Regions from separate parts of the Streptomyces sp. NPDC092369 genome, predicted to be linked through region 4. Evidence: riboswitches for the same ligand, from Rfam matches in the RefSeq annotation. Region 4 holds a riboswitch; each other region holds the start of a gene.
What was found. A riboswitch is a leader RNA that binds a small molecule or an ion and turns the genes downstream of it on or off. The one in region 4 is predicted to bind S-adenosylmethionine.
Positions count from the first base shown of each region.

Region 1 (5,427 bases), on a different contig from region 4:
CCCCGAACACCACCACCCCCTGGACCAGTGGGATGTCCTGGGCCGTGACCGCGGCGGCCGTCACCCGGCCGAGGCCGTCCCGCGAGAACACCGTCTCGACGACCACCGAACCCGCGATCAACTGCCCGACCAGCAGTCCTACGACGGTCAGCGCCGGCAGCGACGCGTTGCGCAGGGCGTGCCGCAGATGGACCCGCCACCGGCCGGCGCCCTTGGCGCGCGCGGTCTCCACATAGGCCTGGTCCAGCGCGGTGAGCAGGCTCTTGGCCAGCACCTGAGCCACCTGCGCACCGGTCGGGATCGCCAGCGTCACGGCCGGCAGGACCAGCCCGCGCAGTCCGTCGTTGCCGAAGGCCGGAAACCAGTGCAACCGGAAGGAGAAGGTCTCGACGAGCAGCAGGCCGGTCCAGAACGTCGGTACGGACACTCCCAACGGCGGCAAGGACAGCAGCAGTTGGCGCAGCCAGCGCTGCGAGGTGTAGGTGGCCAGTATGGCCAGACCGCCGCCGAGGACCACCGCGAGCAGCAGCGCGGCACCGGTCAACTGCAGTGTCTGGGGCAGCGCGTCCGCGAGCGTCGAGGTCACCGGCCGGCCGGTGGAGACCGCGTCGCCGAAGTCACCGCGGACCGCCTTGCCGAGGTAGTCGGCGTACTGCGCCAGGACCGGCTTGTCGAAGCCGTACTGGTGGCGCAGCGCGGCGAGTTGGGCCGGATCGACCTGCCCGGAGTCCGCCCCGGCCCCGGCCATCGCCGAGACCGGGTCACCGGGCAGGAAGTCCAGCACCAGGAACGACACCGTGTACGCCGCCCACAGCACACCGATCGCCTGCGCGACGCGCTTGATCACATAGCCGCGCACGATCTAACCGATCCAGGTGTCGTGCAGCTGGATCCGGCTGGAGGCGTCGAAGTCCAGGTTGTGCACCTTCGTCGACACGCCCAGCTGGGTCTGCAGCTCCACCACGGGTACGACGTACGCGTTCGTCACGATCAACTGCTGTGCCGTTCCGGCCAGTTCCTTCCGCTTGGCCGCGTCGGTCGTGGCCGCCTGCCGGGTCAGCGCCGTGTCCAGCGAGCTCTTCGGGAGGCGGTAGGTGTTGGCCAACCCGGTGGAGTACAGCGTGCGCAGGATGTCGGGGTCGGCCCGGGTGAGGTTCCCCCACAGGCCGTCGAAGTCACCGCTCTGCTGCACGGTCGCGATCTGGGAGATCTGCAACTCCTTGAGCACCACGTCGATGCCGACGGCCTTGAGCTGCTGCTGGATCAGTTCCAGCGCCGGCTGGTTGGTGGCCGCGTTGGCGAACCACTTGACGGTCAGGCTCAGCTTGGCGCCGCCCTTCGTGCGGATGCCGTCGCCACCCGTCTTCCAACCGGCCGAGTCCAGCAGTGACTTGGCCTTGGCCGCGTCGAACCCGAGGTCGCTGCCCAGGTCCTCGTAGTCCGGTGTGGTGCGCGCCAGGATGCTGGTGGCCGGATGGGTGCCGGTGGGGAAGACGGCGTCGGCGATCTCCTGCCGGTTGACGGCGTACTGGATCGCCTGCCGCACCTTGACGTCCTTGAGGGCCGGCCGGGAGTTGTTGAGCGCCAGGTTGAACACCGCACCGGGATTGGCCCGTCGCGCCAGGGTCACCGGGCCGCCCTTCAGCGCCGCCTCGTTGGCCTTGCCGACGCTGCTGATCGCGTCCACCTGACCGGACTGGAGGCTGCCGGCCCGCACGCCCGCCTCGGGCACCACCTTGAACACCAGCTTGTCGAGATAGGCCTCGCCCTTCTTGCTCCACAGCGAGGAACCCCAGGTGTAACCCGTGCGCTTGGCCAGGGTGATCGACTGGTTCTGGACGTACTGCTTCAGGACGAAGGGCCCGGAGCCGACCACTCCCTCGCTGCACTTCTGCTGCGGGGTCCTCTTCGCGCTCGCAGAGGACTCGATGCCCAGCGAGTGCGTCGAAGTGGCCTGCAGGAACTGGGCGTTGGGCTGCTGGAAGGTCACCTTGACGGTGAGCGGGTCGACCACGGTGGTGCTCTTGACGCCACTCAGATAGCCCTCGGCGAGAGTGCCGAGGGCACCCAGCTTCGGGACCGCGTCGAAGTTGTCCTTGACCACCTGCGCGGTCAGCCTGGACCCGTCACTGAAGGTGACACCCGATCGGAGATGGAAGGTGAACGTCGTCGCGTCGGAGCTGATGTCCCAGCTCTTCGCCAGCCACGGCACGATCTTGCCGGTCTGCGGGTCCTGGTCGGTGAGGGAGTCCACGATCTGCCGCACCGAGTAGATGGTGTCGTTGCTGGCCACCTGCTGCGGGTCCACGCAGCCGGCGTCGGAGCCCACCGCGAAGGTCAAGGAGCCACCGGACTTCGCCGGGCCGCTGCCGCTGCCGCTGCCGCTGCCGCTGTCCGAGCCGTCGCCGCCGGAGCCGCAGGCGGTCAGAAGGACGCTGGTGGTCAGGAGGGCGGCCAGTGCCGCCCACCGGGTGGGTCGGAAATCCGGATGTGCTGTCACGGAGGGTGCTCCTACTCGTGTCACTACGCGTGTGCCCCCCCGGGGGATCGCGACCGCGCGCGGGCAGGCCGCACCGGTCGGCGCAACGCCGATGACGGGGCAGTGCAGTTCAGGAAGTCAGGCGGGAATGCCTACGGGCCGCGACGGACGTCGGACGGACGTGGTCGGGGCGGTCGGCTGCGACGCGGACAAACGGTCAGCTGCGACAGAGACAGCCGGCGAAGCGCTGAAGGTCGATGTGACGTCGACGGGAGAGCCAGGAGAAGGCGTTCAGGTCACTGCTGTGTCGCACGACCGTCCTCCACATCTCCGCCCCGGCCAAGGGGTCCCGCGCTTGCAGAGATCGTCGGTGATCCTGCCGGGCTTTCACCTGGAGCACCCCACCGCGTCGGAGGGTTGCCGGTCAGCAAGCCAGGGCTTGACGCTGACACTCGATGCCGTTCGTGATCATACGGATCGACGTCGTCATACGTCAATGGAGCGCTTCACCCGTCAACCACCCTCCCCGCGCTGCCGTGCGGGCGGATGCCAACGCCTCGTTGACACCTTCCGCTCCGCGTGTTTGCATCCCGCCATGCCGTTGTCGCAGTCGCTGACCCGTCGCCGCGCCGTGGACCTCGTCCGCGTGGCCGCCGCGCTGTGTCGACCGACCGGCTGATCGAGCACCTTCTCGCACCTCTGCCAACAGCCGCGCAGGACAAGCCGGTTGTGCATCCACCGGCACGTCTCGCGATCCTCCGTGCCGCCCGCACTCTTCGCTCAGACATGACGAGGAACCGCCATGCCGACACCCGTTCCCCCGCCCGGTCACCGCCACGAAACCGACTACGACCGCCGCAGGTTGAACCAGTGGCTGGCCGGTGAGGCCAGGGCCGACGGGGTCAGCCGCCGACGACTGCTCACGCTGCTCGCCGCCACCGCCGCCGGGACCGCACTCGGCGGTACCAGGCCCGCCCGCGCCGCCGTTCCCGGCATCGTCAAACCCCTGCCGCCCGAGTGGTTCATCGAGCGCGGCACCAACGCCGAGACCCGCTGGGAGGCGTTGCGCGGAATCGGCCATCACACCCCCAACGACCTGTTCTTCGTGCGCAACCACACCGCCACCCCCGTCCTTGAGGCCGACGACTGGCGGCTGCGGCTGTGGGGGAGCGGACTGCGGGGAGCTCCCGGCGAGGACCGCCCGGTGGAGTTCGGCTACGACGATCTGCGCGCCCTGCCGTCCGTCACCCGTACCGCGTTCGTCGAGTGCGCCGGCAACGGCCGCTCCTACTACACGACCCAGCAGGGCGACACGGTCACCGGCACCGCGTGGACCCTGGGAGCGATCGGCGTCGCGCGCTGGCGCGGGGTGCGCCTGGCCGACGTACTGCGCAGGGCCGGACTGTCCCGCAACGCCGTGGACGTGCAACCGCGCGGCCTGGACGCCGAGTACGTCAGCGGTGGCGAGAGCCTGGGCCGCGTACGCCGTCCGCTGCCGCTGGCCAAGGCGCTGGACGACGTGCTGCTCGCGTACGAGATGAACGGCGAGCCACTGCCGTACGACCACGGGTACCCGGTGCGGGTGCTGGTGCCGTCCTGGGTGGGGATCGCGTCGATCAAGTGGGTCGGCGACATCGAGGTGTCCGCGCAGCCGCTCCTCTCGCCCTGGAACATTACGTTCTACCGACTGTTCGGTCCCTCCTACCCGGAGGGCGGCAGTGCCCCGCTCACCCGGCAGGCCATCAAGAGCGCCTTCGAGTTGGCGAGCGGGGCCACGTTCGCGGCGGGCCGCCGGCACGTGCTGCACGGGCGCTCGTGGTCGGGCGCGGGTGCTGTGGACCGCGTCGACATCAGCACCGACGGCGGGGCGAGCTGGCGGCGCGCCCACCTGAACGACCGTCCCCGTACCGGCACGTGGACCCGCTGGTCCCTGAACTGGCGGCCCGAGGCACCCGGTGCCACCCACCTGCTGGCCCGCGCCACGGACACGGCCGGCCGTACGCAGCCGGACGTCGCGGTGCCCAATACGCAGGGGTACCTGTTCGACGCGGTGGTACGGCATCCGGTGAGCGTGGTGTGACGGACGTCTGAATGCTCCCGGGAGAAGACCGCGCCACCCGCCGCGTCCTGCTGGTGTGCATGGCCGCAGGGGCAACCACCCTGCTGGACCAGGCAGTTCTGAACATCGCCGTCCCGAGCATGCGGCACTCGCTCGGGGCCGGCGCGGCGGACGTCCAGTGGATCGTGGCCGGCTACTCACTGGCCTTCGGGCTGGCCCTCGTACCCGGAGGCAGCCTGGGCGACCTGCACGGGCGCAAACGGCTCTTCATCGCAGGTATGGCCGTCTTCCTCCTGGCGGGGGTGGCGGCCGCGACCGGTAGCGGGCCGGGGACCGTGATCGGCGCCCGGTTGGTACAGGGTGCCGCCGCGGGACTCGTCAACTCCCAGGTGATCGGCACCATCCAGGACGTGTTCCACGGACTCGACCGCGGCCGGGCGCTCGGGCTGTACGCGGTGACGGGCGGTGTCGCCGCGGCACTCGGTCCGCCGCTCGGCGGCGTGCTGGTCGCCGGGCTCGGCTCCGCAGCGGGCTGGCGGTACTGCCTCCTGCTGAGCGCACCGTGCGCGGTGGTCACCCTGATCCTCGCGGTCCGCCTGCTGCCACCGCCCCGGCGCACCGCCCGTGACTCCCGGCTGGACCTCCTCGGCCTCGTCCTGGCCTGCGGCTGCACGCTGACGCTGATGGTGCCGTTCATCAGCACCCCGGACAACGGAGGGCAGGCACTGCTGTGGGCGGCCGGAGTCTCCGCCCTGGCCTGCGTGTTCGCCGTGCACCAGCGGCTACGGATACGCGGGGGCCGGGTGCCGCTGGTCCATCCGGCGCTCGCGTCGTCGAAGCCGTATCTGCTGGGCACGGCCGTCGCCATGGCCCAGTTCGGCTCCTCGCT
Region 1 is NZ_JBIVQP010000007.1:408,505-413,931, reverse strand. It holds gene ACIQI8_RS36820 (ABC transporter permease) at 1-859, opposite strand, end outside; gene ACIQI8_RS36815 (ABC transporter substrate-binding protein) at 863-2,500, opposite strand; gene ACIQI8_RS36810 (putative leader peptide) at 2,697-2,807, opposite strand; SAM riboswitch class IV at 2,826-2,939, opposite strand; gene ACIQI8_RS36805 (sulfite oxidase) at 3,282-4,559, shown strand; gene ACIQI8_RS36800 (MFS transporter) at 4,571-5,427, shown strand, end outside.
Region 1: another riboswitch for S-adenosylmethionine. It lies ahead of ACIQI8_RS36810 (putative leader peptide); the one in region 4 lies ahead of thrC (threonine synthase).

Region 2 (5,427 bases), on a different contig from region 4:
GCGGCGGGGTCCCCTGGCCGAGAGGGTGGGTCAGGAGTCGCTGAGGGGCAGTCCGGGCGGGTTGATCTCGGACTTGGCGACGGCCTCGTTGGAGAGGTTCCAGGCGGCCAGCCACTTGGCGTACTGGCCGTTCTTGATCAGGTAGTTGATCGCGTCCGCGAGGGGCTTGGCGAGGCCGCTGTCCTTCTTCGCGGTGGCCGCGATCAGGCCCTGGAGGGAGGATCCGGCGCCGGAGTAGGTACCCGCGTTGCGGACCGCCTTGGCCGTGCCCTTGGTCGAGGAGACCTGGTAGGCGACCGAGGGGTTCGGGGCGAGGTAGGCGTCGATCTTTCCGGAGGTCAGCGCGAGGTAGGTGCTGTTGTTGTCCTGGAAGTACTTGACGGTGAGCGCCTTCTTGCCCTCGGCGGCCAGCTTCTTCTTCCACTCCAGGAGGATCCGCTCCTGGTTGGTGCCGGCGCCCACGGCGACGGTCTTGCCGGCGAGGTTCTCGTAATTGCCGTCGAAGTTCCAGGTGTTGTCGGCCTTCACCGCGAAGCCGAGGTTGTCCTCGCGGTAGGAGGCGAACTCGTACTTCGCCTTGCGCTCCTCGGTGTCGGTCACGTTGGAGAAGGCGACCTGGACCTTGCCGCTGTCCAGGCCGATGAAGAGGTTCTCCCAAGTGGAGTTCTTCAGCTCGGGCTTGAGGCCGAGGACGGCGGCGACCAGGCGGCCGATGTCGGTCTCCGAACCGGTGAGGGTCTTCTGGTCCGAGCCGACGTAGCCGAGCGGCGGTGAGCCGGCGGGCAGGAAGCCGACGCCGATCTCCAGCTTGCCGCTCTTGGCTATGTCCTTGGGCAACTCGGCGCTGATCGACTTCACTTCGGAGACCTTCAGCGTGGTCTCCTTGGCGGCGCCGAGGGACAGGGCACCCACGGTCACCGAACCGGCGGCGGCGTTGTCGGTCGTGGTGGCCGCGTCGCTGTCTCCCCCGCAGGCGGCGAGCCCGCCGGCGAGGGCGGCGACGACGGTGCCGGCGGTGAGTCCGCGAGTGAGTCTGCTGCGAAGGCTGAGGGGAGACATGGCTGTTCCTAGGTTCGGTGTTCGGGACTTGGAAAGTGGCGGTAGGTGAAGAGGGGGGTTCAGAGGACCTTGCTGAGGAAGTCGCGGGTCCGTTCGTGCTGCGGCTTGTCGAGGACCTCGTGGGGCGGGCCCTGCTCGACGATCTTTCCGCCGTCGATGAAGACGACCCGGTCGGCGACCTCGCGGGCGAAGCCGATCTCGTGGGTGACGATGACGAGGGTGGTGCCGCTGGTCGCCAAGTCCTTGATGACGGCGAGGACTTCACCCACGAGTTCGGGGTCGAGGGCGGAGGTCGGCTCGTCGAAGAGGATGACGCCGGGCCGCAGGGCGAGGGCGCGTGCGATGGCGACGCGCTGCTGCTGGCCCCCGGACAGCTGTCGCGGATAGGCGCCGGCCTTCTCGCCGAGCCCCACCCGGCCGAGCAACTCGCGGGCCAGTTCCAGGGCTTCGGGCTTGCCGAGCCGGCCGGTGGCGACCGGGGCCGCGGCCACGTTGTCGAGGACGGTCAGGTGCGGGAACAGGTTGAAGTTCTGGAAGACGAAGCCGATCCGGCTGCGCTGGGCGAGGATGGCCCGCTCGCTCAGCTCCTTCAGCCTCTCCCCCTGGCGCTTCACACCGATCAGTTCGCCGTTGACGCTGACGTAGCCGATCTCCGGCTTCTCCAGGTGGTTGATGACCCGCAGCAGCGTGGACTTCCCGGAGCCGGACGGGCCGAGGACGACGGTGACCTCGCCGGGCCGTACGGTCAGGTCGACGCCGTCCAGCACCCGGTGGGCGCCGTACCACTTGTGCACGTCGTGCACCTCGACGGCGGCCGGGACGACATCCACCGGTGACTGAAGTGTGTTCGCGCTCATACGGCGGCCTCCCGGCGGATGCGGGCCCGCAGATCGGTGAGGCCGGTGCGGAGCTTCTGGATCGGGGTCGGCGGCAGGGAGCGCGTGGCGCCCCGGGCGTAGTACCGCTCGACGTAGAACTGGATGACGGACACCACGCTGGTCAGGATCAGGTACCAGACGGTGACGACCAGGAGCAGCGGCACGATGTCGCCGGGATAGGTGGAGCCCATCGTCTGCGCGGAGCCGAACAGGTCCAGCAGGGAGACGTAGAAGACCAGCGAGGTGCTCTTGATCAGGCCGATCAGCTGGTTGACGTAGTTCGGGGTGATGGAGCGCAGCGCCTGCGGGAAGACGATCCTGCGGAACTGGTAGCTCTTGGGCAGGCCGAGGGCGGAGGCCGCCTCGTGCTGGCCCTGGTCGACGGAGAGGATGCCGCCGCGGACCACTTCGGCCGCGTAGGCCGCCTCGTTGAGGCTGAGGCCGATGACGGCGACGACCATGTCGGTGGCCAGCTTCGACTCGTCGAAGGAGAAGAAGGCGGGCCCGAAGGGGACGCCGACACTCAACGTCTTGTACAGGGCGCTGAAGTTGTAGAGGAAGAGCAGCACCACGATCAGCGGGATCGAGCGCAGGGCCCAGACGTAGGTCCAGCTCACCGCGCGCAGCACCGGGGACTTGGAGAGCCTGGCCAGGGCGAGCAGGATGCCGCCGAGGAGGCCGAGCACCGCGCTGTAGGCGGCCACTTCGAGGGTGATGAGCAGGCCGTCGAGGATGGTCGGCCGCAGGAACCAGTATCCGAAGCGGTCCCACTGGTAGAACGGGTTGGTCGCCAGGCCGTGCACGAACTGGATCGCGAGGACCAGCACGACCGCGGTGGCGATCCAGCGTCCCGGTCGGCGCAGCGGCTGAACTCGCTGTGCCGTGAGGGGTTTTGACGGTTCGTCGGCAGGCGGTGCCTCGGCGAGGGACACGGCTGCGCCAGGGGGTTCACTCATAGTGGGCTCCGGCAGGTTCGGACACCCCGGACCCCGGCGGTGGACGCGCGACGACGGGCGGCGCGCGCGGCTGCGCGGGACTGGGGGCGGGGAGGGGAACTGCACACCGGCGGAGGCGGGTGTGCGTCAGAGGTGCGCGGGCTGAGCGGTGGTCGTCAGCCCCGACAGCGGGCGCGGCCCGGTGCGGTACACAGTGCGCTGCTGACCCGGAGCAGATCGACGGCGCGGTCGGCGACGAACAGGTTCGCGTACGACGGTACGCAGCCCTGCGGGCGGCATGCGGCCGTCCTGGGAGCTGCGTACATGGCGTCACCTGTCACTGTTGGGTGGCCCCCCGAAAGGGGCCGCGCGCTTACCGAAACGTCATCCGGTCCGGTCGTCACCTGGGGCACCCCACCGCGGTGCGAGGGTTGCCGGTCAGCAAGCCAGGGCTTGTCGCTGACACTCATGACCGTTCTGGGCGATATTCAAGACACTTGCCCGAACGAATGTCAACGCCGGTCCACCGACTGGAACGGCTGTGGAGCCGCTGTGCGACGGCTATCGGGCCGCGTGGGCCGCCCAGTCGAGGATCTGCACGGCCGCGCCGGCCGCCTCCAGTCCCCGGCAACGGGCGTGATGGCGGCGGGCGATCCCGTCCAGGTCGAGGTGGGTGCCGAAGGCGGGGTGGGCGGCCAGGCGGCGGGCGTACGCCCACAGAGTGGGGTGGTCGGCGATGCGCTGGACCGCGGAGGCGTCGAGGTGGTCGCGGTGCACGGTGTCGAGCTGGACCAGCGTGACCCACAACTCGACGTCGGCGGCGGTGATCTGATCCCGAATCATGTATTCGCGGCCGACGAGCCAGCGCTCCAGCGCGCCCAGCGACTCCAGCAGCGTCTCCAGGGCCGCGTCCCGCTCCGTCTGCTCGCCGTCGGACTGTCCGGCGCGCTGGGCGGCCCCCTCGATGTCCTGTGCGCACATCCGCTCGACGGCCTCGATCTCCGACTCGGCGCCGCACGGGTAGAGCGAGAGCCGGTCGGCGCCGAAGCGGCGGGCGAGGTCGCGGGTGATGTCCGGGGCGTGGGTGCTGACGATCCGCCCGGACCAGTCGTCGCTGAGCACCGGTCCGACGGCCGGTCCTGAGTACCGGTGGGCGCTCGCCTCGTACAGCGGGCGCAGCACGGAGTGGCCGTCCTCCGCGGAGTCGGGGACGGCGGGCAGGTAGGTGGCCGGACAGACGGTGTCCAGGCCGAGCAGGCTGTGGGTGACGGCGATGCGCAGGCCGTCGGGACACGCGGTGGACAGATGGAGGCGGTAGCGGCGCGGAACGGCGTAGTGGCCGCTGCGCGGATCGCCGCCGATGCGGCCCCGGAAGGCGGGCGTGGACGGAGCGGTGGTGTGGGCGGCCAGCGGTGTGACGGACATGACTCTCCCCGGGAGCGGGCGCGGACGTGCGCGCGGCGGTAGCGACGTCGGACGGGAAGGGGCCGGGCTCAGCCGTGCGCGGCGGTCGGACGACGCCGGTGGCGTCCGGTCGCGGGACGACGCGTGGGCGTCGCGGGCACGGGAGGGGCGCGGCTCAGCCGAGGCGGCTGATCGCGCTGCAGACGCGCAGCAGATCGATGTGGCGGCGGGAGGTGAGGAGAGGCGAGCGGCTCACGCGTACGGTGACCGGTCCAAGGCGCCTCATGTCATTCCCTACCTGTTCACTAGGATTCCCTTCTGGAGTGTCGATCCCCCTGGCTGCGGCGTCAAGAGGGCGTCCACCGACCGGTCGGTGTCCCGTTCGGTTCCGGTGCCCCGCCGGGCTGCGGTGTCCCGTTCAGTTCACGTCGGCCCGGGCGGCGTCGTCGTCCGTCGGGCTGTCGGTGAGGAAGCCGCCGGACTGGTGGCGCCACAGCTTGGCGTAGGCGCCTTCGGAGGCCAGCAGTTCCTGGTGCGTGCCCTGCTCGACGATCCGTCCGCGGTCCAGGACCACGAGGCGGTCCATGCCGGCGACCGTGCTCAGCCGGTGGGCGACCACGAGCGCCGTGCGCCCCTCCATGAGCCGCCACAGCGCTTCCTGGACGAGCACTTCGCTCTCCGAGTCGAGGGCGCTGGTCGCCTCGTCGAGGAGCAGGATCGGCGCGTCGCGCAGGATCGCCCGGGCCAGCGCGACCCGCTGGCGCTGGCCGCCGGAGAGCTTGATGCCGCGTTCGCCGACCATCGTCTCGAAGCCGTCGGGCAGTGCGTCGGCGAACTCCGTGACGTGCGCCGCCTCGGCCGCCCGGCGGATCTCGGCGTCGGTGGCGTCGGGGCGGGCGAAGGCGATGTTGTCCCGCAGGGTGCGGTGGAACATGGCCGGGTCCTGGGGCACGTAGGCGATCAGGCCGCGCAGGTCGGCCTGGCGGAGCCTGCTGATGTCCTGGCCGCCGATCAGGATCCGGCCGGCGTCCAGGTCCGTCATCCGCAGCAGCAGCCGGGTGAGGGTGGTCTTGCCGCCGCCGGAGCGCCCGACCAGGCCGATCTTCGCGCCGCCCGGCACGGCCAGGTCGAGTCCGTCGAAGAGCGGGGCG
Region 2 is NZ_JBIVQP010000001.1:937,116-942,542, forward strand. It holds gene ACIQI8_RS04140 (ABC transporter substrate-binding protein) at 31-1,059, opposite strand; gene ACIQI8_RS04145 (amino acid ABC transporter ATP-binding protein) at 1,119-1,916, opposite strand; gene ACIQI8_RS04150 (amino acid ABC transporter permease) at 1,913-2,893, opposite strand; SAM riboswitch class IV at 3,237-3,346, opposite strand; gene ACIQI8_RS04155 (glutathione S-transferase C-terminal domain-containing protein) at 3,434-4,297, opposite strand; gene ACIQI8_RS04160 (putative leader peptide) at 4,452-4,562, opposite strand; gene ACIQI8_RS04165 (ABC transporter ATP-binding protein) at 4,695-5,427, opposite strand, start outside.
Region 2: another riboswitch for S-adenosylmethionine. It lies ahead of ACIQI8_RS04150 (amino acid ABC transporter permease); the one in region 4 lies ahead of thrC (threonine synthase).

Region 3 (5,427 bases), on a different contig from region 4:
GCACATAGGCCGCGGCCGCCACATCGAGCGGGTCCGCGGCCGGAGGCGGCGAGCCGGAGTCGAGGGCGCCCGCGAGCTCCGCCTGGGCCTCTCTCAGCTTCTCCCCGATCCGCTGCCGGAACAGCGGATCGGTCTCCAGCGCGGCCGCCATCGCGTTCCCGGCGAACTTGGCCCGCCGGTTGGGGGCGAACCGCGCGTACTGCCTCAGCTGCGCGGGCAGTTCGGCGACGGTCAGGCCGCCGAAGCCGTCCGAGACGATCTGCACGACCCGGCGGCGCACACCGTCGGGCAGCGGACGGTCGAGCACCTCAGCGGTGCCGTCGCCCGGCCCCCCGCCTGCGCTCTCCACCATCCGTCACACCCCATCACCTGTGCGGGGCCGGCCCTGTCAGGAACCGGCGCCGGGCCTGTCCACGAGTTCCACCTGATCCACGGCGTTGCACCAGCGGCAGCGCACCGACTCGATGGTCTCACTGACCACCTCGCGCTCCTCGACCTTCGGCTCGCCGGCGAGGTCGAGGTGCACGTACTCGACGACCTTCGACGAGCGCGTCACGTCGAAACGCGTGAGGTTGCCGCACAGAGTGCAGCGCCACCGCGTGGCTGCGGTGGGCAGGGGAACCGTCATCGTGACTGTCCGCTTTCCTTCTAGTGTCCGTGACGCCCGGCTTCCCCGGTGCGTGTGGCTCGTAACCCTACGGCCTGGCGCGTACCCGCCGCCCGCCCGTCCGCGGCGGCGAGGCGATCTGTGCGTGTGCGTCCGGTTACGCCATGCTCTGTGTCCATGATCAGCAACTGGAGCGCGTCGGTCGGCAGGACGGTCAGAACGGTCCGGATGCCGTCGGCACCGGTGACGTACGGACTGATCGCGTTGTGCTGTCTGGTCTTCGCGGTCGGCCCGGCCTCGGGACTGAATCCGGCCTACGGCTCCGGGGACGCGCTGCTCGCCGCGCAGCGGGCCTATTTCCACCGCTGGGGCGTGGTCCCGGCGGACCTCTTCGCGGACCCCGCCGGCTCCGCCCTCACCCCCGCCACGGCCCTCTTCATCCACGGCAGCTGGGTCCACCTGCTCGGCAACATGCTCTTCCTCTACGTCTTCGGCGTGCTGACCGAGGAGCGGATGGGCCGCGTGCAGTTCACGCTCTTCTACCTCGTCTGCGGCTATCTCGCCCTGCTGGGGTACGCGGCCGCCAACTCCTCCTCCGACCAGTCCCTGGTGGGAGCGTCGGGGGCGATCTCGGCGATCCTGGGCGCGTTTCTGTACCTGTTCCCCGGGGCGCGGGTGACGAGCCTGCTGCCGTTCCTGTTCTTTCTGCCGATGCGGTTTCCCGCGTGGGTGGTGCTGCCGTTCTGGGCGGCGCTGCAGTGGGTGGCGGCGGGGCGGGCGGAGCAGGGGCCCGGGGTGGCGTATCTGGCCCACCTGGTGGGCTTCTCGCTGGGCTTCGGCTACGCGTGGGCCCGTTTCCGCCGTAGGACTAGAGTAAGGGCCGCCCCAGCTCCGGCCCCCGAGGGAGAGAACCAGCCGTGATCACCGCGATCGTCCTCATCAAGACCAGCGTGGACCGGATCCCCGAGATCGCGGAGTCGATTGCCTCGCTGGAATCTGTGAGCGAGGTGTTCTCCGTGACGGGTACGTATGACTTGATCGCGATGGTTCGGGTCAAGGAGCACGAGGACCTCGCCGAGGTGATCCCTGGGCGTATCAGCAAGATCCCCGGGGTTGAGGGCACGGACACGCATGTGGCGTTTCGGACGTACTCCCAGCATGACCTTGAGGCGGCTTTTGCTATCGGGTTGGACTCGTGATCGGCGCCCAATCGTCTGCGGAGCGCGGTTCGTGTGCGACTGCCGGCCGGATGTGGCTGGTCGCGCAGATCCCCGCGCCCCTTAGGAGCCTCTAGCCCACCGTCGGGACGCAGCGGCCGTTCTCCGTCGTGTACTTCCACTTCGCGCCGTCAGTCACCAGTTCCTTGACGGCGTTGATGAAGCGCTCGACGTGCTCGTCGGGGGTGCCCGCGCCGAAGCTCACCCGGATCGCGTTGAGGGACTTCTCGCCCGGGGCCGCCTCGGGGGCGCCGCATTCACCCTGGGTCTGGGGGTCGGTGCCCAGGAGGGTGCGGAGCAGGGGGTGGGCGCAGAAGAGGCCGTCGCGGACGCCGATGCCGTACTCGGCCGAGAGGGCGGCGGCGAAGTGGGAGCTGTTCCAGCCGTCGACGACGAAGGAGATCACGCCCACGCGCGGGGCGTCGTCGCCGAAGAGGGACAGGACCTTCACCTGCGGGACCTCCGCCAGGCCCGCCCGCACCTTCTCGATCAGGTGCTGCTCGCGTGCGACCAGCGTGTCGAAGCCCGCCTCGGTCAGCGCCTTGCAGGCCGACGCGATGGAGTAGGCGCCGATGACGTTCGGGGAGCCCGCTTCGTGCCGCGCGGCGGTCTCGTGCCACTCCACGTCCACTCCCCCGTCCTCGCGCCGGGCGACCTTGCGGCTGGCGCCGCCGCCCGCGAGGTAGGGGTCGGCGGCCTGGAGCCAGTCGGCGCGGCCGGCCAGGACGCCGGAGCCGAAGGGGGCGTAGAGCTTGTGGCCGGAGAAGGCGATCCAGTCGACGTCGAGGTCCTGGACGGAGACCGGGTGGTGCGGGGCGAGTTGGGCGGCGTCCAGGACGATCCGCGCGCCGTGGGCGTGCGCGGCGGCGGCCAGTTCGCGGACCGGCCACAGCTCGCCGGTGACGTTCGAGGCGCCCGTGACGCAGACCAGGGCCGGACCGTAGGGGTCCCGGTCGGCGAGGGCCTTTTCGAGGGTCTCGACGGCCTGGGCCGGGGTGCGCGGGGCGTTGAGGTAGGTGACGCGGGCGTCCTGCCAGGGCAGCAGCGAGGCGTGGTGCTCGGTCTCGAAGACGAAGACCTGGCAGTCGGCGGGCAGGGCCGCGGCGAGGAGGTTGAGGGAGTCCGTGGTGGAGCGGGTGAAGATCAGCTGGTCGTCGGGGCGGCAGTCGAGGAACTCCTCGACCGTCTTCCGCGCGTTCTCGAAGAGGTCGGTGGAGAGTTGCGAGAGGTAGCCCGCCCCGCGGTGGACGCTGCCGTAGTACGGGGCGTAGGCCGCCACGTCGTCCCAGACGCGCTGGAGGGCGGGGGCGCTGGCCGCGTAGTCGAGTGCCGCGTAGGTGACCTCGCCGCCCGTGACGAGCGGGACGGTGACGTCCCGGCCCAGAACGGGCAGCTGGGCACAAATGGTCTGGGCGGCGGCAGTGGTGGAGACAGACATGGCGAACTCCCGTGAGAGGCAAGGCGGTTCCGCCGTGCGAGCAGGCTGGGCTCAAGCACGGAGGGGTGAAAGGGGGTGTGCGGAGGCGGGGCTCGACGCCCTATCGCATTCGCTTGCTCACGGAGAACTCCCTCGATGACCAGGACCCCTGGTGTCTTTCGAGGGGCCCGCGCTTGCCGCAGACCTCGCTGCCTACGGCCTGGTCTTCACCCGGGGCACCCCGCCACGGACGGAGGGTTGCCGGACAGTCGGCCGGGGCCTCATGACTGTCACTCATGACCTGGTCCGAAAACTTACGCGATGTGATCGTCGTCCCGCAACCCGTGTCCGGATCGCGGGACGACCACCGCCGTACCGCTACGCGTTGCTGGCTGCCGCCCAGCGTTCCAGAGTCCGCTTGGCGGCGCCCGAGTCGATCGACTCCGCCGCCTTCTCCATCCCGGCCCTGAGCCGGTCCGCCAGCGGCCCGTCCTGCGCCTCCAGGGCCACCAGGGCGGCTGCCGAGTTCAGGAGTACGGCGTCCCGCACCGGGCCCGTCTCGCCGTCCAGGAGCCGGCGGGCGACGGCCGCGTTGTACTCGGGGTCGGCGCCGCGCAGCGCCTCCACCGGGACCAGCGGGAGGCCCACGTCACGGGGGTCGAAGGTCTCCTCGGTGACCTTGCCGTCGCGGACGATCCACACCCGGGAGGTGGCCGTGGTCGTCAGCTCGTCGAGGCCGTCGTCACCCCGGAACACCAGGGAGGAGTTGCCGCGCTCGGCGAAGACGCCCGCGATGATGGGCGCCATCCGCGGGTCGGCGACCCCGACCGCCTGGGCGCGCACCTTGGCGGGGTTGGTGAGCGGGCCGAGCGCGTTGAACACCGTGCGAATGCCCAACTGGCCGCGCGCGGCGCCCGCGTGACGCAGGGCCGGGTGGAACTTGATCGCGAAACAGAAGGTGATCCCGGCCTCCTCGGCGACCTCGGCCACCCGCTTCGGGGTCAGCTCCAGGTTGACGCCGAGACGCTCCAGGACGTCGGAGGCGCCGGACGCGGAGGACGCGGCGCGGTTGCCGTGCTTGACGACCTTCGCGCCCGTGCCGGCGATCACGATCGAGGACATCGTGGAGATGTTCACCGTCTTCGCGCCGTCGCCGCCGGTCCCGACGATGTCCACCGTCTTCCCGGACACCTCGATCACGTTGGCGTGCGCGTACATCGCGCGCACCAGACCGGTGATCTCCTCGACGGTCTCGCCCTTGGCCCGCAGCGCCACCACGAACCCGGCGATCTGCGCGTCCGTCGCCTCGCCCCGCATGATCTGGTCCATCGCCCAGAAGGTGGCGTCGGCGTCCTGGTCCCTGCCGTACAGCAGGGAGTTCAGTACCTCGGGCCAGGAACGGGCCGCCGCGGTGTCGCCTCCAGCGGGGGTCACAGCGCTCATACGGCCGCTCCTGGGTGTCGTAGAAATGTGCGTCGGGACGTGCGTCGAAAGACGTGCACCACCCTATCCAGCGCGCGGCACGGCGAAGGGCCCCGTCCGGTGTTCGGACGGGGCCCTTCGACTGTGGCGTGGCGACGCCTCAGCGATCAGTGGTGGCCGTGGCCGCTCGTGATCTCCTTGTACTCCTCGACGGTGGGCTTGGGGATCTGGGACTCCTCGCCGTAGTACGCCTCGCTCAGCTTGGCGCGCAGCTTCTCGGTGCCCTTGACCTTGCGCTCGACGCCGTTCTCGTCGACCGTGGCGCCGATCGCGGCCGGCACGTACTGCTCGTGCGCGGTGAGCGTGTGCAGCGCGTCCTGGCTGAGCGGCTCGTGCACCTCGATGAACTCACCGTGCGGCAGGCGCTTGATGATGCCCGACTCGCGGCCGTGCAGCACCTTGTCGCGGTCCCGGCGCTGCAGGCCCAGGCAGATCCGCTTGGTGGCGACGAACACGAGGACCGGCACCACGAAGAAGCCGACGCGCACGAACCAGGTGATCGCGTTGATCGACAGGTGGAAGTGCGTGGCCCAGAGGTCGTTGCCACCACCGACGAGCAGGACGAAGTACCAGGAGATCCACGCGGCGCCGAACGCGGTACGCGTCGGGACGTTGCGCGGCCGGTCCAGGATGTGGTGCTCGCGCTTGTCGCCGGTGACCCAGGACTCGATGAACGGGTAGACCGCGATCGAGACCAGGACCAG
Region 3 is NZ_JBIVQP010000002.1:483,997-489,423, forward strand. It holds gene ACIQI8_RS11845 (NYN domain-containing protein) at 1-352, opposite strand, end outside; gene ACIQI8_RS11850 (hypothetical protein) at 389-628, opposite strand; gene ACIQI8_RS11855 (rhomboid family intramembrane serine protease) at 785-1,528, shown strand; gene ACIQI8_RS11860 (Lrp/AsnC ligand binding domain-containing protein) at 1,525-1,806, shown strand; gene ACIQI8_RS11865 (aminotransferase class V-fold PLP-dependent enzyme) at 1,898-3,262, opposite strand; SAM riboswitch class IV at 3,427-3,543, opposite strand; gene trpD (anthranilate phosphoribosyltransferase) at 3,620-4,684, opposite strand; gene ACIQI8_RS11875 (cytochrome bc complex cytochrome b subunit) at 4,831-5,427, opposite strand, start outside.
Region 3: another riboswitch for S-adenosylmethionine. It lies ahead of ACIQI8_RS11865 (aminotransferase class V-fold PLP-dependent enzyme); the one in region 4 lies ahead of thrC (threonine synthase).

Region 4 (5,427 bases):
GTTGCGGCCCTTGGGGCCGAGCGTCACCTTCACGGCGTCCGCGAGCTGGTTCATGCCGCGCTCGAGGCCGCGCCGCGCCTCCTCGTCGAACGCGATGATCTTGGCCATGTGAAGTGGTCCCTCCAGGACTGGGGGTGATTCCTTCGGACCGCGCCCGCGCCCGCGACGGACGGCTCGCATGCCCTGTGGTTCCTTGCCCCACCCGGCCTGCGGGCCTCACCGACCCGGTCCTTCTTGTCACTCTCACCTTCAGAGTGCTAACGCCAATGATTAGCACTCGCCCCCTGCGAGTGCAAGCGGCTCTCGGGGATCGGCAGGCGGCCGGGGCGCCGTCGAGGGCACGCACAGACATGGCGAGGGGCCCGCACCCTGTCGGATGCGGACCCCTCGCCATGTGAAATGTTCAGGCGGTGACGCGAACCATGTCGGCCTGCGGGCCCTTCTGACCCTGCGAGATCTCGAACTCGACCCGCTGGCCCTCTTCCAGGGTGCGGTAGCCGTCCATCTGAATGGCGCTGTAATGGACGAAGACGTCCGCACCACCGTCGACCGCGATGAAGCCGTACCCCTTCTCCGCGTTGAACCACTTGACGGTGCCCTGAGCCATGCCTAACTCCCCTATTACTGGCCCTTGCACAGATCCACACTTCGTGGATCCGGGTCAGACCTCACCCCCCACGGATTGGGGGCGTGCGCCGGAACGCGTCGACCGCGGCCGAATGTATCCGTCCAACTGCCGTCTGCAACAGGTCAATCCGACGAGAATTCAGGGCACGACCGGTCGGGAATCTGCCGAGAATTCGTTAAAATTCAGGGCAAGTCGGGCTCCATAAAAGGCGCAAAACACACAAAAAACCTGCTTACTTTGGCTACTTCTTGTCGCCCGTGCAGCAGGTTTCCGGGGAGGCCGACCCGTGGATCGGCGGCGCGTTCCCCAACTGTACCTCGCTCAACCCCACTGAATTGCCCCCTCCGCTTCTCTCACGGAGGGGGCAATCGGATGAACTCTCGGTAATCGCTATTACCGACGGTAATTATCAGCCACGATCCGGCCGGGATCAGCCACCCGCGACGGCCGGGATGATCGAGACACCCGCACCGTCCGGGGTCACCGTCTCCAGCCCCTGCTCGAACCGCACGTCGTCGTCATTCACGTACACATTGACGAACCGCCGCAGCTTGCCCTGATCGTCCAGTACGCGCGCGGCGATACCGGTGTGGTTCTTCTCCAGATCGGCGATGACCTCGCCGAGGGTCGCGCCCTCGGCCGTCACCTCTGCCTCGCCACCCGTGTAGGGACGCAGGATGGTCGGGATACGGACGGAAACGCTCATGATGCGAGGCCTGCCTCTCGGAAGGAGTCGAGGTTCGGGCGGATGGTGGCGGTCAGACCGGTGCCGGCCACCGCGTCCAGGGTCTTCAGGCCGTCGCCGGTGTTCAGTACGACCGTGGTCCTGGTCGGGTCGAGCAGACCGTTCTCGATCAGCTTCTTCGCGACGCCGACCGTCACGCCACCGGCCGTCTCCGCGAAAATACCCTCGGTGCGGGCCAGCAGCTTGATCGCATCGACCACCTGCTCGTCGTTCACGTCCTCCACCGCACCGCCCGTGCGGCGCGCGATGTCGAGAACGTACGGTCCGTCCGCCGGGTTGCCGATGGCCAGCGACTTGGCGATGGTGTTCGGCTTCTGGGGGCGGACCACGTCGTGACCGGCCTTGTAGGCCACGGACACCGGCGAGCACCCCTCGGCCTGCGCGCCGAAGATCTTGTACGGCTTGTCCTCGACGAGGCCGAGCTTGATCAGCTCCTGCAGCCCCTTGTCGATCTTCGTGAGCTGCGAGCCGGAGGCGATCGGCACGACCAGCTGGTCGGGCAGCCGCCAGCCGAGCTGCTCGCAGATCTCGTAGGCCAGGGTCTTGGAACCCTCCGCGTAGTACGGCCGCAGGTTGACGTTGACGAAGCCCCAGCCCTCGCCGGCCGGGTCGCCGATCAGCTCGGAGCAGAAACGGTTCACGTCGTCGTAGTTGCCCTCGATGCCGACGAGCTCGCCGCCGTAGATCGCGGCCATGACGATCTTGCCCTGCTCCAGGTCGTGCGGGATGAACACGCACGAGCGGAAACCGGCGCGCGCGGCGGCGGCGCCGACCGCGCCGGCCAGGTTGCCGGTGGAGGAGCAGGAGAGGGTGGTGAAGTCGAAGGCGCGCGCCGCTTCGATGGCCTGCGCCACGACGCGGTCCTTGAAGGAGTGCGTCGGGTTGCCGGAGTCGTCCTTCACGAAGAGCTTGCCGGCGTCGACACCCAGCTCGCGCGCGAGGTTGTCGGCCTGGACGAGCTTGGTCCAGCCGGGGTTGATGTTCGGCTTGGTCGCCACGTCCGCGGGGACCGGCAGCAGCGGCGCGTAACGCCAGATGTTCGCGGGACCCGCTTCGATCCGCTTGCGGAGCTCCTCGGTTTCGTAGGCCGAGAAGTCGTACGCGATCTCGAGCGGGCCGAAACACTCCTCGCACGCGAAGACCGGTCCGAGCGGTACCCGGTGGCCGCACTCACGGCAGGAGAGCGCCGCGGCCGGGCCGAGGTCTACGGTGGAGTCGGTGGTGCTTGCAACAGTCTGCACAGCCATGGAGGCGAGGCCCTTTCTCCTCATCTTCCTCGCGACGCATCTCGTCGCGAGACGGATTTGGCACCTTCCCTAGCCGGGAGCCTCGCGGAACGATCAACACTGATCTACGAGACCGGCTGGAGGGTTGCCGGGGCTTCATCGGGCCGTATCCCTCTGCCCCTCTGGATGAGCGGTATGCGGTTGTATGAGCGATTGTGGGCGCCTCCGACCCCCGACATGCGATGGTCATCAGCGTTGTTCAAGACTGTAACCGAAGGCCAGGACAGTTGAGCTAGCCGTCCGAACCGCGAGATGGATCACAGAAGATCCAATCGCCGAGAGAACGCAGAGGAGCCGCGCACTGTGCTGAACGAAGTCGAGCGTTGGCTGAGCACCCGCTCCTGGTCCGTGACCGATCGCCCGCTCCACAAGATCCTGGCCGCGAAGCACCGCACGGGCCAGTCGGTCAGTGTCGTGCTGCCCGCGCTCAACGAGGAGGAGACCGTCGGCGACATCGTCGCCGTCATCCGTCACGACCTCATGCAGCAGGTCCCGCTCGTCGACGAGATCGTCGTCGTCGACTCGGGATCCACCGACCGCACGTCCGAGGTCGCCGCGGCGGCCGGGGCACGGGTCGTCCACCGCGACGACATACTGCCGCACATCCCGCCCGTGCCCGGCAAGGGCGAGGTGCTGTGGCGCTCGCTCCTGGTCACCACCGGGGACATCGTCTGCTTCATCGACGCCGACCTGAAGGAGTTCTCCTCGGACTTCGTCTCCGGCATCGTCGGCCCGCTGCTCACCGACCCCGGCGTCGACCTCGTCAAGGCGATGTACGACCGCCCGCTCGGCGGCGCCGCGGGCCAGGGCGGCCGGGTCACCGAGCTGATGGCCCGCCCGCTGCTGAACATGCACTGGCCCCAGCTGGCCGGCTTCGTGCAGCCGCTGGGCGGTGAGTACGCGGCCCGCCGCAGCCTGCTGGAACAGCTGCCGTTCCCGGTCGGGTACGGCGTCGAACTGGGCATGCTGGTCGACGCCCTGCACCTGGTGGGCCTCGACGCCCTGGCCCAGGTGGACGTCGGCGTGCGCAAGCACCGGCACCAGGACGGGCAGGCGCTGGGCCGGATGTCCGCCGCGATCTACCGCACCGCGCAGCTCCGGCTGGCCCGCGGGCACCTGATCCGCCCCTCGCTGACCCAGTTCGAGCGGGGCGCGGACGGTTTCGAGCCGCGTACGTACTCCGTGGACACGGAGGAGCGGCCGCCGATGGTGGAGATCGCGGAGTACGCGCAGCGCAAGGTCGCCTGACCCACGCCGCATATGGGCCGCAACCGCGCGTACTGCGAGAATCACGGCCCGTATACGGCACCCACGTGGGGGCGTCCGCACGTTTGAGCGTTTCCGGGCCGGGCTAGGTTGTGGCGTATGGCTTCCACGGCTTCCACGCAGGGCGCTGCCCAGGTATTGGTCGCGTCCAACCGCGGCCCGGTCTCCTACGACGTCCGGGAGGACGGCTCGCTCGCCGCCCGGCGCGGTGGCGGCGGGCTGGTCTCCGGACTGTCCGCGATCGGGCCGGACGCGGGCGCGCTGTGGGTGTGCTCGGCGCTGTCCGACGGCGACCGCGAGGCCGTGCGGCGCGGGGTCGGCGAGGACGGCGTGCGGATGCTGGACATCCCGGCCGACGTGCACGCGGACGCCTACAACGGCATCGCCAACTCGGTGCTGTGGTTCGTGCACCACATGCTGTACCAGACGCCGCTGGAGCCGGTCTTCGACGCGGAGTTCCGGCGTCAGTGGGCGTCGTACGAGACGTACAACCGCGCGTTCGCCGAGGCGCTGGCCGAAGAGGCGGCCGAGGGTGCGGCGGTGCTGGTGCAGGACTACCACCTGTGTCTGGTGCCCGGGATGCTGCGCGAACTCCGCCCCGATCTGCGCATCGGGCACTTCTCGCACACGCCGTGGGCGCCGGTGGACTACTTCCGGATGCTGCCCGACGACATCCGGGCGCGGCTGATGGAGGGGATGCTCGGGGCGGACCGGGTGGCGTTCCTGACCTGGCGCTGGGCGACGGCGTTCCAGAACTGTGCGGGCGAGGTCGACACCGATCGCTGGCTCTCCACGTGGCCCTCGGGCGCCCCGCGGGCCATCGAGCACGTGGGGAAGGACGGGACCTCCCACCAGGAGCGGATCACCCGCCGGACGCTCATCGGTGTCCACAGCCTCGGTGCGGACGCCGAGTTCCTGCACGCCCGCTCGCACGAGGCGGACGTCGAGGAGCGGATGGGGGCCCTGCGCGAGGAGATCGGCGCGGGCCGGAAGACGGTGGTCCGGGTGGACCGGACCGAGCTGTCGAAGAACATCGTGCGCGGGCTGCTGGCGTACCGGCAGCTGCTCGACGACCGCCCCGAGTGGCGGGAGCGGGTCGTGCACGTGGCCTTCGCCTACCCCTCGCGGCAGGACCTCGCCGTGTACCGGGACTACACCGCCGAGGTGCAGCGGGTCGCGGACGAGATCAACTCCCTCTACGGGACGCCGGGTTGGACCCCGGTGGTCCTCCATGTGAAGGACGACTTCGCCCGCTCCCTGGCCGCGTACCGCCTCGCGGACGTGGCCCTCGTCAACCCGATCCGGGACGGCATGAACCTCGTCGCCAAGGAGGTGCCGGTCGTCTCCGACGAGGGGTGCGCGCTGGTGCTGTCCCGAGAGGCGGGGGCGTTCCAGGAGCTGGGCAAGGACGCGATCGTCGTCAACCCGTACGACGTCATCGGGACGGCGCGTGCGCTGCACGAGGCGTTGTCGATGCCGGTGGAGGAACGGGCCGAGCGGAC
Region 4 is NZ_JBIVQP010000006.1:485,856-491,282, forward strand. It holds gene groL (chaperonin GroEL) at 1-108, opposite strand, end outside; gene ACIQI8_RS34115 (cold-shock protein) at 404-607, opposite strand; gene ACIQI8_RS34120 (MoaD/ThiS family protein) at 1,059-1,334, opposite strand; gene thrC (threonine synthase) at 1,331-2,620, opposite strand; SAM riboswitch class I at 2,638-2,792, opposite strand; gene ACIQI8_RS34130 (glucosyl-3-phosphoglycerate synthase) at 2,963-3,907, shown strand; gene ACIQI8_RS34135 (trehalose-6-phosphate synthase) at 4,025-5,427, shown strand, end outside.